3 linked regions of the Synechococcus sp. PCC 7335 genome follow. The protein of the gene in region 1 binds, or shares a complex with, the protein of each later gene. Links are inferred from orthologs where the notes say so. Each region holds a gene or a part of one and is shown in the gene's direction. Other genes may lie near its edges.

Region 1 (5,905 bases):
AGGCGTACTTCACGATTCGATCTTCCAAGCTGTGGAAGCTAATAATTGCCAGTCGCCCACCTGGGTTTAGCCAGTCAGGCGCCTTTGCCAGCAGCGTTTTGAGCACGTCTAGCTCACCATTTACCGCAATCCGCAACGCCTGAAACGTCCGTGTAGCCGGGTGAATGCGTCCGTGGCGTGCCTTGGCTGGATATGCACCAGCAACTTCCCAGGCTAGTTCTGTGGTCGTGCTGAACGGCCTTTTCTCAACGATTCGCCGAGCAATTCGCCGAGATAGCCGCTCTTCGCCGTATTCGTAAATAGTGTCTGCGATCGCCTTCTCATCCCAGTGGTTGACAATCTCTTTAGCCATCAGTTCTTGCGTACTATCCATCCGCATATCTAGCGGTGCCTCTTGTCGAAAGCTAAACCCTCGCTGGGCCTGATCTAGCTGGGTAGAGCTAACACCGATATCAGCGAGGATGCCATCGAACTTGCGACCCCCCGGTTCGTAGCGTGAGAAGTTGGTGTGAATGAATGTTGTGCGATCGCGCCACACTTCTAGCCGCTTCTTCGCTGCCGATAGCGCCTGTAAATCTTGATCAAGCGCAACTAATTCAACGTTGCGTGCGGCCTTCAAGATCAGCTCGCTATGGCCACCGCCACCTACCGTAGCGTCTAGGTATCGTCCTCCATCTTCAATCTGCAGACCTGCTAGCACCTGCTCGCTCAAGACAGGAACATGAAAGAAAGGCTGAGCTGTAACATCTTCAGGCATATCAAGTGACACGTAGAATAGACACTGCCTGTATAATCAGGGCAGACTAGTGCTTTTGGACGTTGAATCTTTAAAGTAAAGGTACGACAATAAGGCCACTGACGAAATACGCATAAGGACGCCTGCTAAGCAATGGCTACGACACTGCAAACCAAGACCGAACCCATGGTTATCAACATGGGTCCTCACCATCCCTCTATGCACGGGGTGCTCCGGCTAATCGTTACGCTTGATGGCGAAAACGTTATTGACGTTGAACCTGTGATCGGCTACTTGCACCGTGGTATGGAGAAGATTGCTGAGAACCGGACAAACGTCATGTTCGTCCCCTATGTCAGCCGCTGGGACTATGCAGCAGGCATGTTCAACGAAGCTATCACCGTTAACGCGCCTGAAAAACTAGCCGATATCGAAGTACCCAAGCGCGCTAGCTACATCCGCATGATCATGCTAGAGCTAAACCGCATTGCTAACCATCTGCTTTGGCTTGGCCCCTTCATGGCCGATTGCGGCGCCACAACGCCCTTCTTCTATATCTTCCGTGAACGCGAGCTAATCTATGATCTATGGGAAGCCGCTTCTGGCGCGCGTCTAATCAACAACAACTACTTTCGCATTGGTGGCGTCGCGGCTGACTTGCCCTACGGCTGGACAGAAAAGTGCGAAGACTTTTGCGACTACTTTGATCCCAAAGTTGATGAGTACGAAAAGCTGATCACCGACAACCCTATCTTCCGTCGCCGCGTAGAAGGCGTTGGCACTATGTCACGAGAGGATGCCATCAACTGGGGCTGCTCAGGACCGATGCTGCGAGCCTCCGGAGTGAAGTGGGATTTGCGTAAGGTCGACCACTACGAGTGCTACGATGAACTCGATTGGGATGTGCAGTGGGCTACTGAGGGCGATTGCTTTGCTCGCTACATCGTGCGGATCAACGAGATGCGCGAGTCAGTAAAAATCATTCGTCAGGCCATTAAAGGCTTGCCTGGTGGTCCATTCGAAAATTTAGAAGCCAAGCGGATGGCAGGCGGTCCAAAGTCTGAATGGAACGACTTTGACTACCAGTTTGCAGGCAAGAAGATCGCTCCGACGTTCAAGATTCCTGAAGGTGAGCACTACGTCAGAGTAGAAACAGGTAAGGGCGAAGTCGGTGTCTACATCATCGGTGAAAACAATGTCTTCCCGTGGAGATGGAAGATTCGCGCTGCGGACTTCAACAACCTGCAAATTCTGCCTAACTTACTCAAAGGGGTGAAGTTAGCAGATATCATGCCAATCCTAGGCAGCATTGATATCATCATGGGTTCCGTAGATAGATAGACAGACAAATCCTACACATAGCAATGGCCGGATGCATACTCTGCGAGAAGGCAAAGCCTACGGCTGTTGCTGACCACTTAGCTCTTCATGCATTAAGGGTCTTAGCCCTAGAAAATGTGTAGAGCTAAGTGGCGAAAGCTATAGAACATCTGAAAATAAAGTAAAGAAAAAGGAGATGACACTTCAAATTTGCGTCATCTCCTTATTTTCTATGTCATCTCTATATACAGCTATCAACTACACATCATCAAATTTTGCTTTCGCCTTATCAAATGCAATCTGAAGCTCACTCCAGGCCGACTCTACGCCTACCTTTATTTCTTCCCAAGCATTTTCCGCCGAGCCTTTCATAGACTCTAGCTTAGCGGCCAACTCAGTTTGCTTGACTTGTAACTCGTCGAGCTGCGCTTGATACTTAACTTTTGCGTCGGCCTTTGCGATCTCTGCTTTAGCTTTTAGCGTTTCGACTTGAGCATCTAATGCCTTAACCCTAGCTTCAACGGCTTCTTGATAGGCCGCTTTCTCCGATTTAGCAGACATAAAAGATTACCTCTAGTAAGAATCAGATCTTAACCGTATTGTCTTTATAGAAAAAGACAAATTGCATTTGTCTTGCGCAAATTGTATTACAGAGCTATACAGATATCTGTCCAAAAAGGATTGTATTGTTCGAGCTTTATAGCTTCTATTGACATACTCAGGTTTCATCTTAGATATTCTCTATCTAAATCATTGAGAGATTTTAGATGGCAGCAGTACTCAGAGAAAGTAGAAGTATTTTAAGACACAGTAAGAACAAGACACCATTTATAAACTTTGGGCAAAAGCACAGTTGCCACTGCTAGGAACCACCATGACTGCTATTGTCTCCTCTCAATCTTCTGAGTCGATTGCTTCACTAGATATCACGCCACCATCCGAAGATGAACTGAACAAGATAGATGCTTATTGGCGGGCTTGCCACTATTTGGCAGTTGGCATGATCTATTTGCGTGATAATCCACTACTTAAGGAATCTCTCACCAAAAAGCACGTCAAGCACAGGTTATTAGGCCACTGGGGTGCTTCTCCTGCTTTGAGCTTTACCTATGTTCACTGCAATCGCCTGATTAAGAAGTACGATCTAGATATGATCTTTGTCGCCGGGCCAGGTCACGGTGCGCCAGGGGTACTAGGTCCGGTATATCTAGAAGGGACTTACTCAGAGACCTATCCAGATAAAAGTGAAGATGAAGAGGGCATGCAGCGCTTCTTTAAGCAGTTCTCTTTCCCGGGCGATATTGGTAGCCACGTGACCCCAGAGACGCCTGGATCAATCCACGAAGGTGGCGAGCTAGGCTATAGCCTCTCTCACGCCTATGGTTCAGTTTTAGATAATCCTGATTTAATCACTTGCTGTGTGGTCGGTGATGGGGAATCTGAAACAGGTCCGCTCGCAACCGCTTGGCACTCTAACAAGTTCATTAATCCAGCTCGTGACGGCGCTGTTCTACCGGTTCTGAATTTGAACGGGTACAAGATTGCGAACCCTACCATCTTCGCTAGAATCTCCCACGAGGAGCTGGAGTATATGTTCAGGGGCTATGGCTATACGCCCTATTTCGTAGAAGGCAGCGACCCAGCCCAGATGCACAGGAAGATGGCTGAAACCATGGAAGCGTGCATCATCAAGATTAAGGAAGTCCAGCGAGAAGCAAGAGTTAATGGCAATGTCAAGCGTCCGCGCTGGCCGATGATTGTATTGCGATCGCCCAAAGGATGGACAGGACCCGATCAAGTCGATGGCAAAAAGGTAGAAGATTTCTGGCGATCGCACCAAGTGCCCATGGGCGGTATGCACAGCAACGAAGACCACCTGCGAAGGCTAGAAGCCTGGATGCGTAGCTACAAGCCCGAAGAACTCTTTGACGAAAACGGCACACTTGTCCCTGAGCTAAAAGAGCTTGCGCCTAAAGGAAGCCGCCGGATGAGCGCAAATCCCCATGCCAACGGTGGCCTGCTCCGCAGAGCGCTAAAGATGCCGCGTTTCCAAGACTATGCCATCCAAATGGAACGGCACGGCGTAGAGGAATACGAGAATACGAAAGTGTTGGGCCAGCTCATGCGCGATATCTTTCGCGATAATCCTAACAACTTCCGGCTAATGGGGCCTGATGAGACAGCCTCCAATCGATTGCAAGACGTCTACGATACCACTAAGAAAGTGTGGATGGCAGAGCTATACCCAGAGGACGAAGACGGTGGCAACCTCGCCCGAGATGGCCGGGTGATGGAGATGCTGAGCGAACACACCTTACAAGGCTGGCTAGAAGGCTATCTGCTAACCGGACGGCACGGACTCTTTCATACCTACGAAGCCTTTGCCCACGTAGTCGATTCTATGTTCAACCAGCATGCCAAATGGTTGGATATCTGCAAAAATCACGTCCCCTGGCGGCAGTCGGTCTCATCGCTAAATATCTTGCTCTCTTCTCTAGTATGGCGGCAAGACCACAATGGATTTAGCCACCAAGATCCAGGCTATGTAGATCTCATTACGAACAAAAGCCCAGAGGTTGTTCGTGCCTATTTCCCACCAGATGCGAACTGCCTACTTTCAGTCGCTGATCACTGCTTTCGCAGCGTTGACTATATCAACGTCATCATCTCTGACAAGCAAAAGCATCTACAGTATCTACCGATGGATGAGGCGATTCGGCACTGTACCAAAGGTATTGGGATCTGGGACTGGGCTAGTAATGATGACTGTGGTACCGAGCCAGATGTTCCTGATGTAGTGATGGCTTGCTGTGGCGATATCCCTACCCAGGAGGCTTTAGCAGCAACTGCTATCTTACGAGAAGAGTTTCCCTCCTTGAAAGTGCGTTTTATCAACGTGGTTGATTTGTTTAAGCTGATGTCAGAGGGCGAACATCCTCATGGGCTATCAAACAGAGACTTTGACTCTCTGTTTACCCCAGACAAGCCAGTCATCTTCAACTTTCACGGTTATCCCTGGCTGATTCACAAACTGGTGTATCGTCGCTCTAATCAAGATCGCATTCATGTACGGGGCTACAAGGAAGAAGGCAATATTAATACGCCTTTGGAGCTAGCCATTAATAACCAAATTGATAGGTTTGGCCTCGTGATTGATGTAATTGACAGAGTACCGTCTCTAGGATCGGCAGCGGGCCATGTAAAAGAGCGCATGAAGAACAAAATCATTGAATGTTTAAGCTACGCGCATGAGCATGGTACAGACCCAGAAGAGCTGGTGAACTGGAAGTGGCCCTATTAGGTGTAGGTCCGCTTTGTTTAGGGAATTTCTCATCTAGCGAGGCCAACACCTAACTATGCTGAGAAAGACCTATTCACCAGTAGCAGGATTTTCTTCTCAATGAGCCTACATCTCTATTTTCTGCGCCATGGAGAAACCACTCATAGTCAAACGGGTGGTTTCTGCGGCTTCTTAGACCCGGAGCTAACAGCGCCTGGAAAGCAGATGGCACAGGCATTTGCAGATGCATACAAGCAGCAGCCTTGGGAGGCAATTTTCTGCAGCCCCATGAAGCGCACGATAGCGACCGCCAAACCGCTGTGTGACGCCCTAGGGATAGAGCCGAAATTAAGGGAGGGTCTTAAAGAGATCAACTATGGCAAGTGGGAAGATAGTACGCAAGCAGAAGTTTGTAAACAATACGCTGAAGACTACATACGCTGGCAAAGAGAACCTGCATGGAATCCACCAACGGAGGGCGAGACTACAATTCAAATTGCCAGTAGAGCTTCTTTAGTCATTGCTGAGATAGAGGAGAAGTACACAAATGGAAATGTCTTAGTGGTTTC
Region 2 (2,817 bases), 2.1 Mb from region 1 along the record:
TGTTCTCCATCACTCGCAAAAGCAACATCGGAGATAGAAGCCTCAGTTGGCAGCGCAATGACATCCCAAGGGTTAGTCTCTGTCCCCGAGAGGAATACACTGCTACAGCTAGTCGCTAGCACCGCAACTAAAGCTAACATCGTCCCTTTTCTTATAGCTCCTTTCACAGCCGTAGAAGCAGTTATAAGAAAGGACATTAAAACCGTTTGCATGACAACTCCAGCAAAAAATCAATCCGAAAGAACATAGTCGTACACTCAATATATGGACATAACATATATGGACACCGGACAATCAACACAATCAACTCAGTCAGCCGCTATCTATCATAAGCAACAGAACACTAGCTGACAGAACCTAGATACTTGCTCTACAAGCTAACTGGAGCGCTATCGCAATCCATACAGACTCAAGAAAAACAGCACAGCTAATCCCAAAGCGCCAAATATCAGCACGTTTTTCTGTCCAGGTGTCAGCGTGTTTACGCCAAATCCATAGCTCAAGTTTTCTTTGAAGCCAGAAGCAGTACCTGCCCGACCGATGTTACTGAACTGCGATTTACTAGAGCCACAAACGCTGCAGCGCCAGTCCAAGGGCAGTTCTCTAAACGGAACGCCCCGCGGGGTGTCGCTGCGGCTATCGCCTTTAGTAGGTTCGTAGGTATAGCCACAAGAGCGACACTCAAATCGATCCATCTCCTCAGGAGTAGGAGGCCCTTCTTCGGACCCTTCAGGCTTTTCTTCTTTAGATCCTTCGGGCTTTACCAACGGAATTATTTCCTCGACTGGAGATGATTCCGAGTCAGGATTAGCGGTCGGCTCAGTAGTCATGGGATTAAAACACTTGCCCGGTGTAGCGAACTGAAAAAATATGAAATATTTGTAAACTATTATTGCATAGAGTGGTTTTCTCTCAGCGGGCGATGTGAGGCAAACGAGCTCTTTTTTGCAGGCCACCAGGTGTTACTAGCGTTGCGATCGCTGATGTGATCGCTTAGTAACTACGTTATGTACATAGATTTCTGTCAATCCTGTTTTGGCGCAGATTTTTTGATAACAGTAGCAAAGTAAGCCACTGCGGTAGACTTAGGCCGCTACAATGAAAAAGATATTTGTCAACGGTTCAAGGCGCACGCTGTGTTTGTTTTAAGTGGATACGAGTACTTTCTAGGCTTTCTAATTATCAGCTCTCTCGTACCAGTAGTCGCTTTAGGCGCTTCCAAGCTATTGCGCCCGGCAAGTGCTGGTCCTGCGAGCCGGACGACCTACGAGTCAGGCTGTGAGCCTATCGGTGGCGCATGGATTCAGTTCAACATTCGCTACTACATGTTTGCATTGGTCTTTGTGATCTTCGATGTAGAGACGGTCTTTTTGTATCCCTGGGCGGTTGCATTTCACACGTTAGGACTTTTAGCGTTTGTAGAAGCGCTCATCTTTATCGCCATTCTGGTGGTTGGGTTGGTCTACGCATGGCGTAAAGGAGCTTTGGAGTGGTCATAGGAAAAGGTATGAGATCAGATATGCAAAATCCCTTGGTAGATCCAGGCGAGCGGATTATGAATCCTGCTGCCAAAACAGGTGTCACGCAGGATCTATCCGAGAACGTCATTTTGACAACAGTCGATGACCTCTATAACTGGACTAGGCTTTCGAGCTTGTTTCCCTTGCTGTACGGCACGGCCTGTTGTTTCATTGAATTTGCGGCGCTGTTGGGCTCCAGGTTTGATTTTGACCGCTTTGGTCTAGCCCCTCGGGCTAGTCCCCGTCAGGCCGATTTGATCATCGTGGCAGGTACAGTAACGATGAAGATGGCACCCGCTCTCGTCCGGCTATACGAACAGATGCCCAAGCCTGCTTATGTGATGGCAATGGGCGCCTGTACGATTACTGGCGGTATGTTCAGCGCTGATTCTCCAACTGCTTTGCGCGGCGTAGACAAGATCATCCCAGTTGATGTGTATATTCCTGGCTGTCCGCCTAGACCAGAGGCAATCTTTGATGCGGTAATCAAGCTGCGTAAGAAGATCGCGAACGAGTCTATGCAGGAGCGCGCAGAGTTCCAAGAGACACATCGTTTCTATACTCGCTCTCACGAAATGAAGGTAGTTGCACCTATTTTGACCGGGGAATATCTGGCTTCTAGTAAGCGGGATACGCCGCCGAAAGAGCTGATGGAAGCGATGGGAATGCCCGTTGAGAAATCGGCAGCCGAATTAGAAGGTGCAAACGTTAAGCAGGAAAAGGCGTGAGGTAGATGGCTGATACAGAGAAGAAAGATGCGGCTACAGAGTCAGAAGAGTCTGCTATTGTCGAGGCCGGGGAGGTCTCTACCTGGCTGAGTGAGCAAGGCTTTGGTCATGAGGTGATGGAGCGCGATCATGCAGGGATAGAAGTTCTTAAGGTTGATCCTCAGTTTCTGCTACCCTTTGCGACTGCGCTCTATGCCTATGGCTTCAACTATCTGCGCTGTCAATGTGCATACGATTCTGGTCCAGGGCAAGACCTAGTCAGCGTCTATGATCTAACAAAGCTAAGTGACGATGCGGATGCGCCAGCTGAGGTACGAATTAAGTGCTTCCTGCCCAGAGAAGATCCCCGAATTCCATCTGTATACTGGATCTGGAAGTCAGCTGACTGGCAAGAGCGCGAATGCTATGACCTGTTTGGCATCATCTATGAAGGGCATCCGAATCTAAAACGTCTATTGATGCCAGAAGACTGGGAAGGTTGGCCACTACGGAAGGACTATATCTCCCCTGATTTCTACGAGCTGCAAGATGCTTATTAGAGTATTCGGTTAGAACAAGAAAAGCTTGCT
Region 3 (2,901 bases), 2.1 Mb from region 1 along the record:
TACGCCAAATCCATAGCTCAAGTTTTCTTTGAAGCCAGAAGCAGTACCTGCCCGACCGATGTTACTGAACTGCGATTTACTAGAGCCACAAACGCTGCAGCGCCAGTCCAAGGGCAGTTCTCTAAACGGAACGCCCCGCGGGGTGTCGCTGCGGCTATCGCCTTTAGTAGGTTCGTAGGTATAGCCACAAGAGCGACACTCAAATCGATCCATCTCCTCAGGAGTAGGAGGCCCTTCTTCGGACCCTTCAGGCTTTTCTTCTTTAGATCCTTCGGGCTTTACCAACGGAATTATTTCCTCGACTGGAGATGATTCCGAGTCAGGATTAGCGGTCGGCTCAGTAGTCATGGGATTAAAACACTTGCCCGGTGTAGCGAACTGAAAAAATATGAAATATTTGTAAACTATTATTGCATAGAGTGGTTTTCTCTCAGCGGGCGATGTGAGGCAAACGAGCTCTTTTTTGCAGGCCACCAGGTGTTACTAGCGTTGCGATCGCTGATGTGATCGCTTAGTAACTACGTTATGTACATAGATTTCTGTCAATCCTGTTTTGGCGCAGATTTTTTGATAACAGTAGCAAAGTAAGCCACTGCGGTAGACTTAGGCCGCTACAATGAAAAAGATATTTGTCAACGGTTCAAGGCGCACGCTGTGTTTGTTTTAAGTGGATACGAGTACTTTCTAGGCTTTCTAATTATCAGCTCTCTCGTACCAGTAGTCGCTTTAGGCGCTTCCAAGCTATTGCGCCCGGCAAGTGCTGGTCCTGCGAGCCGGACGACCTACGAGTCAGGCTGTGAGCCTATCGGTGGCGCATGGATTCAGTTCAACATTCGCTACTACATGTTTGCATTGGTCTTTGTGATCTTCGATGTAGAGACGGTCTTTTTGTATCCCTGGGCGGTTGCATTTCACACGTTAGGACTTTTAGCGTTTGTAGAAGCGCTCATCTTTATCGCCATTCTGGTGGTTGGGTTGGTCTACGCATGGCGTAAAGGAGCTTTGGAGTGGTCATAGGAAAAGGTATGAGATCAGATATGCAAAATCCCTTGGTAGATCCAGGCGAGCGGATTATGAATCCTGCTGCCAAAACAGGTGTCACGCAGGATCTATCCGAGAACGTCATTTTGACAACAGTCGATGACCTCTATAACTGGACTAGGCTTTCGAGCTTGTTTCCCTTGCTGTACGGCACGGCCTGTTGTTTCATTGAATTTGCGGCGCTGTTGGGCTCCAGGTTTGATTTTGACCGCTTTGGTCTAGCCCCTCGGGCTAGTCCCCGTCAGGCCGATTTGATCATCGTGGCAGGTACAGTAACGATGAAGATGGCACCCGCTCTCGTCCGGCTATACGAACAGATGCCCAAGCCTGCTTATGTGATGGCAATGGGCGCCTGTACGATTACTGGCGGTATGTTCAGCGCTGATTCTCCAACTGCTTTGCGCGGCGTAGACAAGATCATCCCAGTTGATGTGTATATTCCTGGCTGTCCGCCTAGACCAGAGGCAATCTTTGATGCGGTAATCAAGCTGCGTAAGAAGATCGCGAACGAGTCTATGCAGGAGCGCGCAGAGTTCCAAGAGACACATCGTTTCTATACTCGCTCTCACGAAATGAAGGTAGTTGCACCTATTTTGACCGGGGAATATCTGGCTTCTAGTAAGCGGGATACGCCGCCGAAAGAGCTGATGGAAGCGATGGGAATGCCCGTTGAGAAATCGGCAGCCGAATTAGAAGGTGCAAACGTTAAGCAGGAAAAGGCGTGAGGTAGATGGCTGATACAGAGAAGAAAGATGCGGCTACAGAGTCAGAAGAGTCTGCTATTGTCGAGGCCGGGGAGGTCTCTACCTGGCTGAGTGAGCAAGGCTTTGGTCATGAGGTGATGGAGCGCGATCATGCAGGGATAGAAGTTCTTAAGGTTGATCCTCAGTTTCTGCTACCCTTTGCGACTGCGCTCTATGCCTATGGCTTCAACTATCTGCGCTGTCAATGTGCATACGATTCTGGTCCAGGGCAAGACCTAGTCAGCGTCTATGATCTAACAAAGCTAAGTGACGATGCGGATGCGCCAGCTGAGGTACGAATTAAGTGCTTCCTGCCCAGAGAAGATCCCCGAATTCCATCTGTATACTGGATCTGGAAGTCAGCTGACTGGCAAGAGCGCGAATGCTATGACCTGTTTGGCATCATCTATGAAGGGCATCCGAATCTAAAACGTCTATTGATGCCAGAAGACTGGGAAGGTTGGCCACTACGGAAGGACTATATCTCCCCTGATTTCTACGAGCTGCAAGATGCTTATTAGAGTATTCGGTTAGAACAAGAAAAGCTTGCTCCTAGGGTCTTCTGCGCTATGTAGAGGCCCTTTTTATAGGATTTTGGGGCTCTATTGCGAGAGCTAACTGCTAACTTATTAGCTTGTTTCAATCAAAGTGGTGACTCATGATGGTGAGCTAGGTGCAGACTACGATACATCTATCAAGGCAGCTAGAACAGTAAGAAAGTGAGAAATGTCACCGCGTAATTCGTGGCTAGTGTTGGCGCTACTGATCTTGGGATTAGGTAGTGTTTGGCTACTAGCTAGGGGAGTATCTACAGCCTGGATTGATGTTGAAGAACACGAAGCGGCTTCAGCTGAACTTAGTCGATCTGAACTTAAAAAGAACAAGCTAGATAGACTTGGCGCGGATAGCGTGGATAGCGCTTACGGCTACCAAAAGCGCTATTTCAAAGGTGCGATTGCCCACGTAGTCACCCAACCACCGACCGTCCAACTATCGATCGCTGTTGCACAAGAGCTTGCCACGATAGAAGCCTTTGCCGAGCGAACAAATGCCGACTACATTATCAACGGTGGATTTTTCGATCCTCATAATGGCAAAACGACCTCTCACCTTATCT

What was found. Proteins that work in one complex are often made in the same cells at the same time.
Region 2: the proteins of S7335_RS19290 (region 1) and ndhC are in contact, whole or in part, in a cryo-EM structure (PDB 6ZJN), measured with the Thermus thermophilus proteins. The link is inferred for Synechococcus sp. PCC 7335 from one-to-one orthologs. Residues at the interface, in WP_223903221.1 of Thermus thermophilus: Met26, Thr27, Asn29, Gly31, Pro32, His34; in WP_096411116.1 of Thermus thermophilus: Glu45, Ser46, Asn48, Pro50, Ala51, Gly52, Glu53.
Region 3: the proteins of S7335_RS19290 (region 1) and nuoB are in contact, whole or in part, in a cryo-EM structure (PDB 6KHJ), measured with the Thermosynechococcus vestitus proteins. The link is inferred for Synechococcus sp. PCC 7335 from one-to-one orthologs. Residues at the interface, in WP_011057128.1 of Thermosynechococcus vestitus: Pro17, His18, His19, Pro20, Ser21, Met22, Val25, Arg27, Met29, Thr31, Ile38, Asp39, Cys40, Glu41, Pro42, Val43, Ile44, Gly45, Tyr46, Leu47, His48, Arg49, Gly50, Met51, Lys53, Ile54, Asn57, Arg58, Pro65, Tyr66; in WP_011056552.1 of Thermosynechococcus vestitus: Leu46, Met47, Tyr48, Thr50, Ala51, Cys52, Phe54, Ile55, Glu56, Ala58, Ala59, Ile61, Gly62, Ser63, Arg64, Phe65, Asn76, Pro78, Thr89, Thr91, Lys93, Met94, Ala97, Leu101, Met123, Phe124, Ser126, Asp127, Ser128, Tyr129.

What each region holds. Positions count from the first base shown.
Region 1 is NZ_DS989904.1:4,610,934-4,616,838, forward strand. Bases 1-2,983 are described here. They hold S7335_RS19290 (NAD(P)H-quinone oxidoreductase subunit H), read left to right. Parts: upstream 1-889; coding sequence 890-2,077; downstream 2,078-2,983. Other genes in these bases: rsmH (16S rRNA (cytosine(1402)-N(4))-methyltransferase RsmH), read right to left, coding at 1-757; S7335_RS19295 (hypothetical protein), read right to left, coding at 2,315-2,617; S7335_RS19300 (phosphoketolase), read left to right, coding at 2,931-2,983. In the rest of the region: more of S7335_RS19300, read left to right, coding at 2,984-5,357; S7335_RS19305 (histidine phosphatase family protein), read left to right, coding at 5,457-5,905.
Region 2 is NZ_DS989904.1:2,486,513-2,489,329, reverse strand. It holds ndhC (photosynthetic/respiratory NAD(P)H-quinone oxidoreductase subunit C), read left to right. Parts: upstream 1-1,136; coding sequence 1,137-1,499; downstream 1,500-2,817. Other genes in the region: S7335_RS10735 (NAD(P)H-quinone oxidoreductase subunit J), read left to right, coding at 2,254-2,787; nuoB (NADH-quinone oxidoreductase subunit NuoB), read left to right, coding at 1,520-2,248; S7335_RS10750 (rubredoxin), read right to left, coding at 390-830; S7335_RS10755 (photosynthesis system II assembly factor Ycf48), read right to left, coding at 1-197. UniProt on the Escherichia coli protein: NDH-1 shuttles electrons from NADH, via FMN and iron-sulfur (Fe-S) centers, to quinones in the respiratory chain. The immediate electron acceptor for the enzyme in this species is believed to be ubiquinone.
Region 3 is NZ_DS989904.1:2,485,947-2,488,847, reverse strand. It holds nuoB (NADH-quinone oxidoreductase subunit NuoB), read left to right. Parts: upstream 1-1,037; coding sequence 1,038-1,766; downstream 1,767-2,901. Other genes in the region: S7335_RS10730 (phosphodiester glycosidase family protein), read left to right, coding at 2,511-2,901; S7335_RS10735 (NAD(P)H-quinone oxidoreductase subunit J), read left to right, coding at 1,772-2,305; ndhC (photosynthetic/respiratory NAD(P)H-quinone oxidoreductase subunit C), read left to right, coding at 655-1,017; S7335_RS10750 (rubredoxin), read right to left, coding at 1-348. UniProt on the Escherichia coli protein: NDH-1 shuttles electrons from NADH, via FMN and iron-sulfur (Fe-S) centers, to quinones in the respiratory chain. The immediate electron acceptor for the enzyme in this species is ubiquinone.